Regions from separate parts of the Novosphingobium aeonii genome, predicted to be linked through region 4. Evidence: riboswitches for the same ligand, from Rfam matches in the RefSeq annotation. Region 4 holds a riboswitch; each other region holds the start of a gene.

Region 1 (3,449 bases), 130 kb from region 4:
CGCGGGCCGAGATGGCCCATCCTGCCATAGCCGTATGCGAAGACCAGCGAGAAGATGCCCCCCACCGCCGCGCCGTAAAGCGCGAGCGCGGTGACGAGGCCGGCCCCCTTCTGGGTATCGCGGCTGACGAGTTCCTCTTCGTCCGCCGGATGCGGGTGTGCGAGCGGGGCAGATGCCATCGCCATTCCGGCGTGATCGGGCGCCGGGTGATCGGGCAGAGCGCCGTGGGCCGCGTGATCTTCCTCGTAACCGATCGCGAGGTCGATCTGCGGTTCCGCGAAACCGCGTGCAAAAAGCGTGGCCAGAAGCGCGCCCAGAATGCCGGCAAGCATTCCGCGCCAAAGCAATTGACGGGTCATGACGTTACCTCAGTGGCAGGGAAAACCGAGGAGGTGCCGGCCGTCGTGGACGAATTCGTGAACGTACATGCCCTGGAACAGGGAGAAAGCGCCCTGTTCGGTGCTCACGAAATAGAGGAAGATAAGGGCCAGCAGCGTGCCCAGCACGGCCCAGGGAGCGATGTCCTCGATCGGGATGGCGCTGCCGCCTTCGACCGGAATGAAGGTGTCATCGAAAATTGCGGCGGAAACAGCCATGCTCATGCTCCTTGGCGGGATTGCGCGTCCCCGGAAAATCTGTGCCAAGGCGGAAGGTCTGGCTCTCGACGGGGAAGTTCCCGTTCGATTACAGTGGCGCGACCGCGCCGGAATTCCACCGGCTTCTTCAATCCTCGACGCCTTCCCTTAGGGCCGGGTTACCGGCGGCGTCAACGACCTCGATGGAATTCAGGCCTTGGCGACGACCCTCCTGCTGATCTGCATCGCCGCCACGGCCCCGGCCCGTCACGGCGGCTTTGCAGGGCCTGACGAACCGCTGGACGAGGGCGGGCTGCGCGATGCGGCGCGCACCGCGCTGAACGATCGCTTCCGCGATAGCACCTTCACCAGCCCCGCCCTCGCCGCTGCCGAGACCGCAGGGGCGATGGGGATTACCGGGCGGACGGAACCCGCGCTGGCCGATATCGATCATGGCCGCTGGTCCGGCCGCGCCTTTGCGCAAGTGCACGAGGAGGAACCCGGCGCGTTCTCGGCATGGATCGCAGACCCGCTTGGCGGCGCTCCGGGGGGAGAATCGATGGAAACCGCCCGGCAGCGGATCGGCCGCTGGATGGACGAGATCGCCCGTCACGACGGCCCGGCCTGCGGGATCACGCACCCGATGATCGTGCGCGCGGCGCTTTCCCATGCGCTCTGCCTGCCGCTTTCCACCACGCTCGCGATAGACATCGCGCCGCTTTCGCATACCGTGTTTTCGTTCAGCGGCAGATGGCGGCTGCAATCGCTTGGCCTTGCCGGGGGGCTTGCGGGCAGCGGCCTGCCCGGCTAATCGCCGCAGGGCCCGTTTCGCCCTTCAGGACGCCGCGGGCAAAGATCGCGCCGGTGCCCCGCAAGGGGCTTAATACGGGAACCCGGTAGAGTTTTGCTCGAAAGAGTTTGCTCGATTCCGGGGCTGTCCCTGCAACTGTAAGCGGTGAGCGCGATGCACATTCGCGGCGGGACAATCGCTTCCCGACGCAGCCACTGGGCCGGACGCTAAATCCTGCGAGGCCTGGGAAGGCCGTGCATCACGCCCTGACCCGCGAGCCAGGAAACCTGCCTGCGTCGATGTCGCTCTTGCCCGGGTCCAGGGGATGGCCAAGGCACGGTAACTCTTCCGTCTGAGCGACGTGATGCATGCGGCCGGGGCCGCAGCGGCATATCGCGTCGGGCGCCCGTGCGCCGGTCCGACGCGGCACGCCGGAATCGTCGCAGGTCGCGGCGGAAAGCCCCGCCGCTTCAGGTCGCTGGCGCGCGGGAGACGACACATGAGCAAAGTTCCCACCACCGTCATCACCGGCTTTCTGGGCGCCGGCAAGACCACGCTGATCCGCCACCTGCTGCAAAACGCCAAGGGCCGCCGCCTTGCCCTCATCATCAACGAATTCGGCGATGTCGGCGTGGACGGCGAACTGGTGAAGGGCTGCAACGACGAAGCCTGCCCGGAAGACGATATCGTCGAACTGGCCAACGGCTGCATCTGCTGCACCGTCGCCGACGATTTCCTGCCGACCATGCAGAAGCTGCTGGACCGCGAGAACAGGCCCGATCACATCATCATCGAGACCAGCGGCCTTGCCCTGCCCAAGCCGCTGGTGAAGGCCTTCCAGTGGCCCGACATCCGCACCCGCGCCACCGTTGACGGCGTGGTCGCCCTGATCGACGCCGATGCGGTTGCCGCGGGCCGCTTCGCCACTGACGAGGCAGCACTGGCCGCTGCCCGCGCGGCCGATCCGATGCTGGACCACGAAAGCCCGCTGGAAGAACTGTTCGAGGAACAGCTGGGCTGCGCCGACATGGTCGTGCTCAACAAGACCGACCTCGTCGATGCCGATGCCCTCGCCCATGTCGAAACGCTGGTGCTGGCCGAAACGCGCCCCGGCGTGAAGATCGTGCGCGCCGATCACGGCGCCGTCGATATCGCCGCGCTGCTGGGCATCACCGCCGCTGCCGAGGACGATCTCGATTCCCGCCCTTCGCACATCGACGGGCTGGACGAGGATCACGACCATGACGACTTCGACAGCTTCGTCGTTTCCGGCGGCGATGTGGCCGATCTCGACGCCCTTCTCGCCCGTTTGAACGGCCTGATCACAGAGCACGACATTCTGCGCGTGAAAGGCATGGTCGCGGTCGGCGGCAAGCCCAGCCGCCTTGTCGTGCAGGCCGTCGGTCCGCGCATCCAGCACTTCTACGACCGCGCCTGGCTGCCGCAGGAAATGCGCCGTACGCAGCTCGTCGTCATCGGCCAGAAGGGGCTGGACCGCACCGCCATCGAAGCAGGGCTTGCCGGGGTTCTCGGCCCCGTGGCCACTACAGCAGACGCCTGATGCACCTGCTGTCCGCCACGCCGGGGACGATCTCCAACGGCGAGGAGGCGATCGACCTCGACCAGTCTCCCGGCGACATGGTGATCCTCACCGTGGCGGACAGCGAACTCGCCTGCTTCGCGGGCGCGGCGGCGCGTTTGCCGGAAGGTGGGCCGAGCGTTCGCCTCGCCAATCTGCTGCAACTGCGCCATCCCTACTCGATCGACCTCTATGTAGAGAAAGTGATCGCGAAGGCCAGATTCGTCTGCGTGATCCTGCTCGGCGGCAAGAGCTACTGGGGCTACGGGATCGACGAGATCGCCCGTGTCGCGCGGGAGAACGGCATTGCCTTCGCCGCCATCGCCGATGGGCGCGAGGCCGATCCCGCACTCGACCGCGCCTCCACCTTGACCGCCGAGGTCCGCGAGCGGATGCGCGACTATCTCCGGCAGGGCGGCATGGCCAATGCCCTCTCGTTCCTGCGCACCGCCGCGCGGACCATCGGCCATGACGCAGGCGAGCCGGACGATCCGGTGCCCGTGGC
Region 2 (3,449 bases), on a different replicon from region 4:
TCGCCGCCCCGTTCGCGCACATCGCTGGCATAGGCAGGGACGGCGGCCTGCACGAGGGTGGCCGGAGCGGAGGCGGGCTGGATGGCGGTGTCCGGCCGGATCGGGGTTGCCGCCTCGAAGGCGCGCTGCACCGCGAGCGGGTCCAGCGCGGCGTTGGCGACCGCGCTGGCGGCGGAATCGTCATGGCGATGCGGCGCGGCGAGCGGCTCCCCGCCGAAGTAGGCGAAGCGGAAGGCCGAAGGGCTCCCCGCCGGTCCGCTCAGGGCATAGAAACGGTGCGCGCCGATCGTCGAGAGATAATGGAGGCTCGGCGCCCAGTAGGGATTGACCTGGACGGTGTGGTAATGCGTGGCCAGGCCGACCGGCGCGTAGACGTAGCCGGAAAGCGCCGCGCGGGCGACTTCCTGCGCACGCTGCCAGAAGAAGCGCTGCGGCGCGCGTGCCAGCGACCCGTCGCAGGTGAAGGAGAACTGGCAGCCGGTCGAGCGCTCGGAGCCCTGGTAGACCACGCCGCAGACGGTCTTGGGATAGGCGGGATGGGCCAGCCGGTTGAGTACGACCTGCGCCACCGCGCGCTGGCCGGCATCCGGCTCGCTGGCGGCCTCATAGTAGATTGCGGCGGTCAGGCACTGGAGCGCGCGGCTGCGGTCCACCCCGGAATTGTCGATGCGCAGCGCGCGGGCGACCGGGCCGGGGCCGGTCACGCCGTCATCGGCATCGGAATGAATGCCTTCGCCGATCCTGAGCACCGGTTCTTCGGCATCGAGATAGTAGAAGGCCGAACCGGGGAAGCTGGCTCCGGCCTGCTCGAAGGGCATCGGCAGGACCGTCTGTTCGGGCGACCGCGCATCGGCGATGGAGAATTGCTGCCAGGAGCCCGGCGAGGCGAAGGCGGGCAGTGCCACGGCGGCCAGTGCGGCGAAACCCAGCGACCAGCGCCGGCGCGCGCGGCGTGCGACATGTCGCCGGCCGCCGCGCGCGAAGTGCCCGCGGAAATCGCGCGGACGCGCTTCCCAGGGTTCGAGGCAGGCAGGAAGGGCGGCAGCGGTCACGAATAGTCCTCTTGGCGCGTCCTTTCGGGGGACGGGCGCATCTTGCGCCTAACCCGCTTTGCGGCGCGCGGCATCCCTGCAGATCGGCACGTCCCGAAGCGGTACAGGCCCTGCCGATAGCCTTAATGGCTTAAGAGAATCTTCCGGTTTTCCCGGCGGCGATACCTGGCGCGGCCTTTACCGGCACTGCTTGCCAATCCTCGCGCCGGACAGTATCGGCGCAAGCGACGTCATGGGTGGCCCGGAGCCGGGCCCCAGGATTGGAACCTGGTGGGAATTTCGGCGAAAGCCCGAAGCTGCCCCCGCAACTGTGACCGGGGAGCGCCCCCTCCACGCGATGCCACTGGGTCAAACCGGGAAGGCGGAGGCGGCGCGGCGATCCGGAAGCCAGGAGACCTGCCCTTGACGGTCGTTCCGCAGCCGGGCGGGGTGTCCCGGCATGCAGCGAGCACGCGCGCATGAGGAAAGGCGCGCGTCTCCGCCATGGACGGCAATGTCGTTCAAGGTTGGAGGAATTACCGTGAAGTATCTGTTTCTGCTGGGGACGGCCCTGTCCGTCGCCACTCCCGCGCTGGCGGACGAAGCCGCAAACGATAGCATCGCAGCGGACGGCATCGTCGTCACCGCGACCCGCACCGAGACCCCGGTGAGCGAGATCGGCCAGTCGGTCTCGGTCGTCACCCGCGAGGATATCGAGCGTACCCAGGCGGTCACCGCCACCGATGTGCTGGCCCGCCTGCCGGGCGTGACCTTCACCCAGTCCGGCGGCTTCGGCCAGCCCGCAAGCGTGTTCATCCGGGGCGCCGAGAATGCGCAGAGCCTCGTGCTTATCGACGGTGTGCGCATCAACGATCCGGGCGATGTCGGCGGCGGCTTCGACTTCGGCAGCCTGACCGTCGGCCAGTTCGACCGTATCGAAGTGGTGCGCGGCTCTTCCGGCGTTCTCTGGGGCAGCCGCGCCATCGGCGGCGTCGTCAACCTCATCACCGCGCGCCCGACCGAGCAGTGGACCGCGCGCGGCCAGGCCGAATATGGGTGGCGCGACCAGAAGCAGCTCGGCGCCTCGGCGGCGGGCAAAGTGGGACCGGTCGGCCTGACGCTGGGCGGCAACTGGCTCAAGGGCGACGGCTATTCCGCCTTCGACGAGCGCCTCGGCGGTAAGGAAAAGGACGGCTTCGAAAGCAAGAGCGCCAATGCCCGGGCCGAAGTGGAACTGGTAAGCGGCCTGTCCGCCGACGCCGGGACCTACTGGACCAAGGCCAACTACGATTACGACAACACCGGCGCCGATGCCCTGAACGTGGGCATGAAGCGCGACACGGTGGGCTATGCGAACCTTCGCTATAAGGGGCTCGACGGCCGCCTGACCGCGCGCGTGGGCTACGGCCTCACCGACACCCGCCGCATCTCGGACGACGCGGTCTTCGGTCCCTACACCACCAACGGCCGCGCGGACCGCTTCGAGGGGCAGGTTTCCTTCAGCCCGATCGACATGGCCAGCATCCTGCTGGGCGCGGAGACCGAGAAGCAGAAATTCTCGAGCGATTACGCGAAGGACTCGACCTCGATCGACAGCTACTTCGGCATGCTGACGCTGCGTCCGGTCACCGGACTGACCCTGAACGGCGGGCTGCGCTACGACGACAATTCGGACTTCGGCCACAAGACCACGTTCTCGGCCAATGGCGCCTGGGTGATCGGCGGCGGCGAAAGCGCGCCGATCCTGCGCGCCAGCTATGGCGAGGGCTTCAAGGCGCCGTCGCTTTACCAGCTCTATACCAATGGCGGTTTCCGCGCGCTCGATCCCGAGACTTCGAAGTCGTGGGACGTGGGCGTCGAGCAGCCCTTCGCGGAAGGGCACGGGACGTTCTCGGTCACCTATTTCGACCGCAAGACCAAAAACCTGATCGACTACGATCTGGCCGAATGGAACTACTACAATGTCGGCCGGGCCCGCGCGAAGGGCGTGGAACTGGGGATGCAGGTGAGCGACTGGAACGGCTTCGACATGAGCCTTTCCGCCACGTACCTCGACGCCACCAACGAGGACACCGGCAAGCAGCTGGCCCGCCGTCCCAAGACCAACCTCTACGCCAGCCTCGACAAGCACTGGTCGGACGGCTTCCGCCTCGGCGCGGACCTGCGCGTGGGCGGGGGGCGCTATGACGACGTGGCGAACACCTATTATCTTGGCGGCAATGTCGTGGTGGGCCTGCGCACGGCTTATGACGTGACGCGGAACATCCAGCTCTATGGCCGGGTCGAGAACCTGTTCGACGAGCACTACGAAGTGGTGCGGACATACGGCACGCCGGGCCGCGCGGCTTATGCCGGGGTTCGGGTGAAGATGTGATCCGAGCGCTTTCCCTGACACGGTCGGGACGGGGAAGGCGCAAG
Region 3 (3,449 bases), on a different replicon from region 4:
CGCAGGGGCGCGAGCCCCCGCACCTGCGCTCCGGGTTCGAGCCTCGGATAATCCACGTAGATCATCACGAAGCCGGACAGGCACCACAGCGTCATCAGCAGGCCGACGAAGACGCCGAGCCAGCGATGCGCGATCAGGACAGCGCGGGGCATGGCCTAGAAGCTCAACCCGTAGCTCACCCGCAGCGTGCGCGGCACACCACGGTTGAAGTAAAGGAAGCGGCTGTTGCTCCCGTCAAGCGTGCCGGCATCGGTGACGGCGGAGGCATAGCCGCGCGTGGCATAGGCCTTGTCGAACAGGTTCTCGACATTGACGCCGAAGCGATTCCGGCGCGCCTCGCCGTCGACGTAGAAGTGGCCGCCGAGATCGACGAGTACGTAGTTGCCGTAGTTCATCCGCCCGAAGCCCGATGCGGTGGACCAGACATCGCCGATCCAGTTGACCGCCAGGTTGGCGCCGAATGGCCGGTCTTCCGGGGAATAGGCCAGCGTTCCCTTGGCATATTGCGCGGGATTGCGGTCCCGCTGGACCGAACTGCCCTCATTGCGGACGCGGGCATGAGTGTAGCTTGCCGCGAGGCTCCAGCCGCTTTCCAGCTGCGCCGTCACTTCCGCTTCGGCCCCTTGCGAACGGACCTTGTCGCGCACGTTGATGTAGGTGCCGTTGGGATAGGCCGGATCGTCGTAAGTCGAATCGATGAGGTCGGTGATGCTGCGGTTGAAGTAGGTCGCCTTCCAGCCGAAGCGGACACCCGGCAGGGTCGCCGCGCCGCCCAGCGATGCGTTGAGATTCACGCTGTGCTCGGGCTTGAGGTTCGGGTTGCCGGTTTCGCAGCAGGGGTCGTTGCCGTAGAGCTGGGAGGCGTCGGGCAGGACGAACGAGGTGCCGCCATTCGCCTCCACATAAAGCGCTTCGGCAAAATCGTAGCGGCCCGAGACGTTCCAGATCGTCTTCCTTGCGCCGTCCGTGCGGTTATGCCGCAGCCCGGCGGCGATCCGGCCCTTCGAGGATATCTCGTCGGTCGTGCGGATCTGCGCGATGGCGGCGTGGACCTGTTCGCTGGTCGGCGCGATCAGCAGCACGTCGTCCCGGCCGGAGAAGTTCTGGAAGTCGTAGCCCAGCAGGTACTCCAAACCCCGGTGCGGATGCAGCTTGACCACCGCGCTACCGCCCCAGTCGCGGTAGCCCCAGAACGTGCCTGCCGGGTAGATCACTTGCGGATCGTGATCGGGAAGCGAGTTGCGGATCTGGATGTAGGCGGTCTTCCAGTCGTGGAAATAGCCCTTGAGGAAGAACTGCACGGTGTCGCTGCCGGTATAGTCCAGCCGGGCGCTGGCGATCTCCTCGTTGCGGTCGTTCCGGCTCTCGCGGATGCGGGTGGGCGAAAGGTTGTCGAGCTTCGCCTCGGTGTGTTGGTACTGGAGATTGAGCGCGAGATCGGGGGCGAGGTCGTACTGGTACTTGAGGCCTGCGGACCACAAGTCGTAGCCGAGCCGGCGATCGGTAAGGCTGGGCTGGTAGGCGCTGTAGGGCATGTATCCCTCGGAGCGGTTGCGCGAGGCATAGGCCACGAACCGATGCCCGCCCGCCGCGCCGCGCAGGTAGCCGTCGAAGCTGGTGCCGCCCCACGAATCGACCGAGGCGTTGACCTGCCCGTTGAAGTCGTCCGTGAAGCCGCGCGTCACCACGTTGATGATCCCGGCCGAGGCCTGGGTGCCGTAGAACAGGCTCTCGCCGCCGCGCAGCACCTCGATCCGCTCGATCATGCTGGCGGGCAGGGTGTCGTTGGGCGAGGTACTGCCGTAGAGCCGGTTGTTCAGCCGGATGCCGTCCATCGTCCAGAGCACGTCCTGCGTGCGCGAACCCTGCAGCGAGACATCGACGTAAGTGAACGGCCCGTTGCGGCCGCGAATGTAGAGGCCGGGCACCGAATCGAGCGCTTTCACCACGTCCACTGCGCCGCTGTCGCGAATCTGCCTGCCCTCCACGACGGCCATGTCGTTGCCGTAGCGGGAAAGTTCCTGCGGCAGCGTTTCCTCAAGGCTCTGGCCGGTGACGACGATGGCGCCGTCCTCGCCGTCGCCGTCGGCGCGTTCCCCGGCGAAAACCGGCGTGCTCCAGGCGAGCGCCAGCGCCGCGGCAAGCGCCGCGTGCGAAACCTTTGCGAAATTCATCTTCATTCCCCTGCCGGGCGCCAGCGATCCGAAGCAGGGGACTGCCGTTTGCGAACGGCCGGCGCACCGACCGGCCGGGCGCCCATGGAAAGGCGACCGTTCAGCGCACCGTGCGGCCCCTGCCGCTCGTTCGTCGCTCAGACGGAGAAATCACCGTGCCCCGGCCATCCCCTGGACCAAAGCAAGAGCGACCGGACGCCGGCAGGTCTCCTGGCTCACGGGTCATCGCTTGATGCACGGCCTTCCCAGGCCTCGCAGGATTTAGCGTCCGGCCCAGTGGCTGCGGCATGGGCGCCTTGCCCGCCGCGTGATGTACATCGCGCTCGCCGCTTACAGTTGCAGGGACAGCCTCGGATTCGAAGGCGGCAAAGCCCTCTCACCGCGTTCCCTATTAAGCCTCTTTCGAGGCACCGACGCGATCATTCGCCCGGCTCGTCAGACGAATCCGGGCGGAAGCGCTGGTAGCGGGCGATGCGGGCGGGGGCAATCCTCCATGCGCCAGTCACCGCCGCGGCGTTCGGGATGGAGGGAAATCGGGGGGAGAGCGGGGCGGCGGATCGTCGCCGCCCCGCAAGAGGATGTCAGCGCGCGCCCTCGGCGTAGTAGCGCTCCATGTCGAGGCGCATCTGGTGCAGCGCCTCGGGGTTCAGATAGACCATGTGGCCTGCCGGATAGTACTTGAACTGCAGGTTCTGGCGCAGCGCCGGCGCCAGCATCATGTGCTTGAGGTCGCGCTCGGTCGAGAAGAACGGCGTTGCCATGTCGTAGTAGCCGTTGAGCGAAAGCACGCGCAGGTGCGGGTTGATGCGCATCGCGGTGCTGAGGTCTGCGGTCACGTCGGCGACGTTCTGTTTGCGTCCGGCGGGCGGCTCATGCGTCCAGTCCCAGTCCACCGGGCCGCCCTCGCGCGCGCTCAGGCGGTAGTCGAGATCGGTCTTGTAGCCGAGCGTGGTGGTCAGCTGGTCAAGGAAGCTGCCGACATAGAGGCCGCTGATCGCGGTGTCCGAAGGGTCGTACTCGGGGCTTTCACCGGCCGCATCGGCATCGAGACCCTTGTAGCGGCCGTCGAAGCGACCCACCGTCTCGCGCCCGCCGCGCAGCAGTTCCTTGCGGAAACGGCCGAGATCGACGCGCAGGTTCGCCTGCTTCACATAGTCCACCGAAAGGCCGGTGAAGCGGCTGAGCTGGCGGGCTACGGCGTCTTCCTCTTCCGGGGTGATGTCCTGGCCCTTGGCGAGCGCGGCGGCATAGGCGCCGTTGGCGAACTGGCGGGAC
Region 4 (3,449 bases):
GGCCATCAGCACGGTGAGCACGTCGTCTCCCCAGGTCATCGGCGCGCCGCTGGCAGTCCACGCGCCGGACATCCCGGTGATCCCGGGGACCACTCGTGTCGGCACCGAGCCCGACAGGCGGGTGTAGAGGTGCATGAACGAGCCGTAGAAGAACGGGTCGCCCTCGCACAGGACCACGACATCCTCGCCCGCACCGGCCAGCCGCGCGACATGGCCCGCGCAATATTCGTAGAACTCGGAAAGGCAGGCGTTGTAGCGCGGGTCGGACAGCGGGATTTCCGTCGTGACCGGATACTCCATCGCGAATTCCACAACGTCTTCGCGCAGCATCCCCTCGACGATCCTGCGCGCCTGCCCGGGGCGGCCGGACTTGCGGAAATAGGCGACATGCCTTGCCTCGCGCACCAGACGGTCGGCGCGAACGCTCAGCAGGTCCTGCGCGCCGGGGCCAAGGCCCACGCCGTGAACGGTGCCCGGCTTCATTCCGCGCGGCTCCCGATGGCGTTGATCGCGGCCACGGTGATGGCGCTGCCGCCCAGCCGCCCCTCGACGATGCAGCAGGGCACCGGCATCGCCTCCCACAGCGCGGCCTTGGACTCCACCGCGCCGACAAAGCCGACCGGACACCCTATGATCGCCGCCGGGCGCGGACAGGCGGGGTCTTCCAGCATGTTCAGCAAATGGAACAGCGCTGTCGGCGCATTGCCGATCGCCACCAGCGCCCCCTGCAGATGCGGCCGCCACAGTTCGAGCGCCGCGGCCGAGCGCGTGTTGGACATGGCTTTCGCCAGATCGGGAACCGCCGGGTCGTGCAGCGTGCAGATCACCGGATTGCCGGCGGGAAGGCGCGATCTGGTGATGCCTTCCGTCACCATGCGCGCATCGCAGAGCACCGGAGCCCCGCGCGCTGCAGCCGCGATCGCGGCTTCGGCGAAGCCCGCGGAGAACCGTATATGAGCGGCCAGTTCGACCATGCCCGAGGCATGGATCATGCGCACCGCGATACGCTCTTCCTCACGCGTGAAACGCTGGAGATCGGCCTCGGCACGGATGGTCGCGAAAGACTGGCGGTAGATCGCCGCGCCATCGGTTTCATAAAGATGAGGCATCATTCGGCTCCGAAATGGGCGAGCAGTTGTGGGAGATCGAGGCCGGACCGGCATGGCGGGTCTCCGGCAGCGGCATCGATGGAAAGGTCGAAGCGGCCGTTTCGCCCGGTCAGCGTGACGCTTGCAGGGGCGGAACGCGCACAGCCCTTGGCGCAGCCGGAGACGTGAAGGCGGCCCGGAACGTGCGCGGCCAGCCGCAAGGCCAGCGGCCGCGTCGCCACGGTCGCCTGCGGGCACAGCGGTGCTCCGGGGCAGGCGTCCACGCGCATGGCCGGATCGGTAGGATCGCTGACAAAGCCATCCCCGACAGGATCGGGGAGCGGGTTCGCGCCTTCCAGAAGAAGCACCCGCCACGGGGTGATCCGCAAGGCCGCCGCCCCGGAACGTGTGACGAGCGAGGCCAGCGCCGCCGCCTCCACGCTGCCGAAAGCGGCGCCGCAGGCATGGCCCATGGCATGGGCGCCGGGGCCGATGACCGGACGCGGCGATGCGGGAGAGACCCATCCCCTGGCCCAGCCCGGCAGCTCGGCACGGTGGCGCGCCATCCTGCCGGATGCGATCCCGCCGGAGGCGACGAACCATTCCGCCAGTTCGACCAGCGCGCCGACCGCTTCGTCCACGGCAACGGGAATCCCCAGCGCCCGGCCATCCGCGCGCAGGATGAGCCAGCCGCCTTCGCCCCGTTCGATCCGAAAGTCCGCCGGGCTTCCCCCCAGGATCGGCGCGGCTCCGGCGTCCACGGCGAAACCCATCTTTCCCGGCAGTTCCGGCAGGCGAACCTGCGCACTGGCCAGCGCCTCGGCGATCCGGAACGTGTCGTCCCCCGCCGTCCAGTCCGGCGCGACGAGGATATTGCGGCGGTTTTCGGTATCGGGCCGGGCATCCACCAGTTCCAGCGCCACCAGTTGCTCCAGCAGGGCCGCCCAACCGGCTTCGGTCACACCCCGGATCTGGAGATTGGCACGGCGGCTGAGGTCGATCGCCCCGCTGCCGTATTCGCGGGCCAGCGCGCAGAGCGCCAGCGCCTGCGCGCGTGACAGGCGCCCAAGGCGCGGCCGCACGCGCACGATCAGCCCGTCGCCCGCCATCATCGGGCGCCAGGCACTGGGGCACCAGCCGCGCACGGCAAAGTCGCTCATGTGCGGCGATCCGGGCGGGAACGCTGGATTTTCAAAAGGGCACGCTTCGACGAGACGCGCATAAACGCTTTCAACCGCGCGCGGCGACGATGACCGGGGCTTGCCGACGAAGTCGGTCCGTGCGCAACGACAGGCGGGCGCGACATACGCCATCCCTGCACACCGATGCAGCCCCAGCCGCACAGGTTCGTCGCTCACGCGGAGTACCGAGCCTTGGCCTTTCCCTGGACCATGGCAAGAGCGACCGACGCGCCGGCAGGTCTCCTGGCTCACGGGTCAAAGCTCGATACGCGGCCTTCCCGGAACCGGCGCCGATGGGCGCCTTCATCCAGTGGCCGGCTCCGTTGAGGGAGCCCCGGCATCTCGCTCGCCGCTTACAGTTGCAGGGACAGCTGCGGAATGGGAGTTTCCTCCGCACCGCATTCCCATTTCAGCCCCGAAAGGCACCCGCGCGATCGTTGCAGGCCGGACGAAATCCGGCTTGCAGGTGCCGCCTAACCCAAAACGGGATCGATGCCAATCGTCAGCGCAGCTCTGCAAGCGCATCCCGGCGATATCGCACGGCGGCGGCGATACCGGGCGGCCCGATTGCGCCCGATCAATGCGGCTGACGGCGCAGGCGTCATGATCTGCCGAAACCCGGAAGTCATCGCCGATGGTGACGAAACCTCAGGTCGGGTCCGGACGTTGCACACCGAGACGAAGGAGAATCCCATGCTCGAACATGTCCCTCAATGGCTTGGCGCCCTGTTTCACAACTTCCGCGCGGGACATTCCAAGCTGGCGATCGTCCGCGCCGGGCTGGTGCCGGAAGGCGCCTTCATAGACCTGTCGAGCCCCGCTTTCGAGAACGGCGCGCGCCTTCCCGCCCGCTTCACGGCCGATGGCGAAGGCATATCCCCGCCGCTGGAATGGGGCGAGGTTCCTGCCGCCACCACCAGCCTGGCGCTGCTGGTCGAAGACCCCGACGCTCCTGCGGCCGAGCCTCTTGTCCACGCCATCGTCTGGAACCTTCCCGCAGGCACACGGGCGATTCCCGAAGGCGGCATCGGCCCTGACGACGACGGTGCGCCGGACGGGCGCGATGTGGGGCGCAACAGCTATCAGGCCGAAGGCTGGCTGCCGCCCGATCCCCCGCCGGGCCACGGCACGCACGATTACGTGTTCCAGCTCTTCGCGCTTTCCCGCGCGCCCGTGCTGG

The links. Region 4 has a riboswitch for cobalamin ahead of ACLIMP_RS19325 (ferredoxin-like domain-containing protein). Riboswitches for the same ligand answer to the same signal wherever they lie in the genome.
Region 1: it holds a riboswitch for cobalamin, as region 4 does, so the genes downstream of both, cobW (cobalamin biosynthesis protein CobW) here and ACLIMP_RS19325 (ferredoxin-like domain-containing protein) in region 4, are expected to answer to the same signal.
Region 2: it holds a riboswitch for cobalamin, as region 4 does, so the genes downstream of both, ACLIMP_RS14555 (TonB-dependent receptor domain-containing protein) here and ACLIMP_RS19325 (ferredoxin-like domain-containing protein) in region 4, are expected to answer to the same signal.
Region 3: it holds a riboswitch for cobalamin, as region 4 does, so the genes downstream of both, ACLIMP_RS09340 (TonB-dependent receptor plug domain-containing protein) here and ACLIMP_RS19325 (ferredoxin-like domain-containing protein) in region 4, are expected to answer to the same signal.

The regions. Positions count from the first base shown of each region.
Region 1 is NZ_CP176833.1:974,230-977,678, reverse strand. Features, by position in the region: gene ACLIMP_RS19855 (CbtA family protein) at 1-359, opposite strand, end outside; gene ACLIMP_RS19850 (CbtB domain-containing protein) at 369-596, opposite strand; gene ACLIMP_RS19845 (histidine phosphatase family protein) at 793-1,386, shown strand; cobalamin riboswitch at 1,422-1,674, shown strand; gene cobW (cobalamin biosynthesis protein CobW) at 1,865-2,926, shown strand; gene cobN (cobaltochelatase subunit CobN) at 2,926-3,449, shown strand, end outside.
Region 2 is NZ_CP176832.1:3,030,830-3,034,278, reverse strand. Features, by position in the region: gene ACLIMP_RS14560 (cell wall hydrolase) at 1-1,052, opposite strand, end outside; cobalamin riboswitch at 1,270-1,470, shown strand; gene ACLIMP_RS14555 (TonB-dependent receptor domain-containing protein) at 1,573-3,405, shown strand; gene ACLIMP_RS14550 (ABC transporter substrate-binding protein) at 3,402-3,449, shown strand, end outside.
Region 3 is NZ_CP176832.1:1,906,760-1,910,208, forward strand. Features, by position in the region: gene ACLIMP_RS09335 (peptidase) at 1-152, opposite strand, end outside; gene ACLIMP_RS09340 (TonB-dependent receptor plug domain-containing protein) at 156-2,174, opposite strand; cobalamin riboswitch at 2,358-2,602, opposite strand; gene ACLIMP_RS09345 (S10 family peptidase) at 2,756-3,449, opposite strand, start outside.
Region 4 is NZ_CP176833.1:844,659-848,107, reverse strand. Features, by position in the region: gene ACLIMP_RS19335 (precorrin-2 C(20)-methyltransferase) at 1-483, opposite strand, end outside; gene ACLIMP_RS19330 (precorrin-8X methylmutase) at 480-1,109, opposite strand; gene ACLIMP_RS19325 (ferredoxin-like domain-containing protein) at 1,109-2,248, opposite strand; cobalamin riboswitch at 2,486-2,714, opposite strand; gene ACLIMP_RS19320 (YbhB/YbcL family Raf kinase inhibitor-like protein) at 2,963-3,449, shown strand, end outside.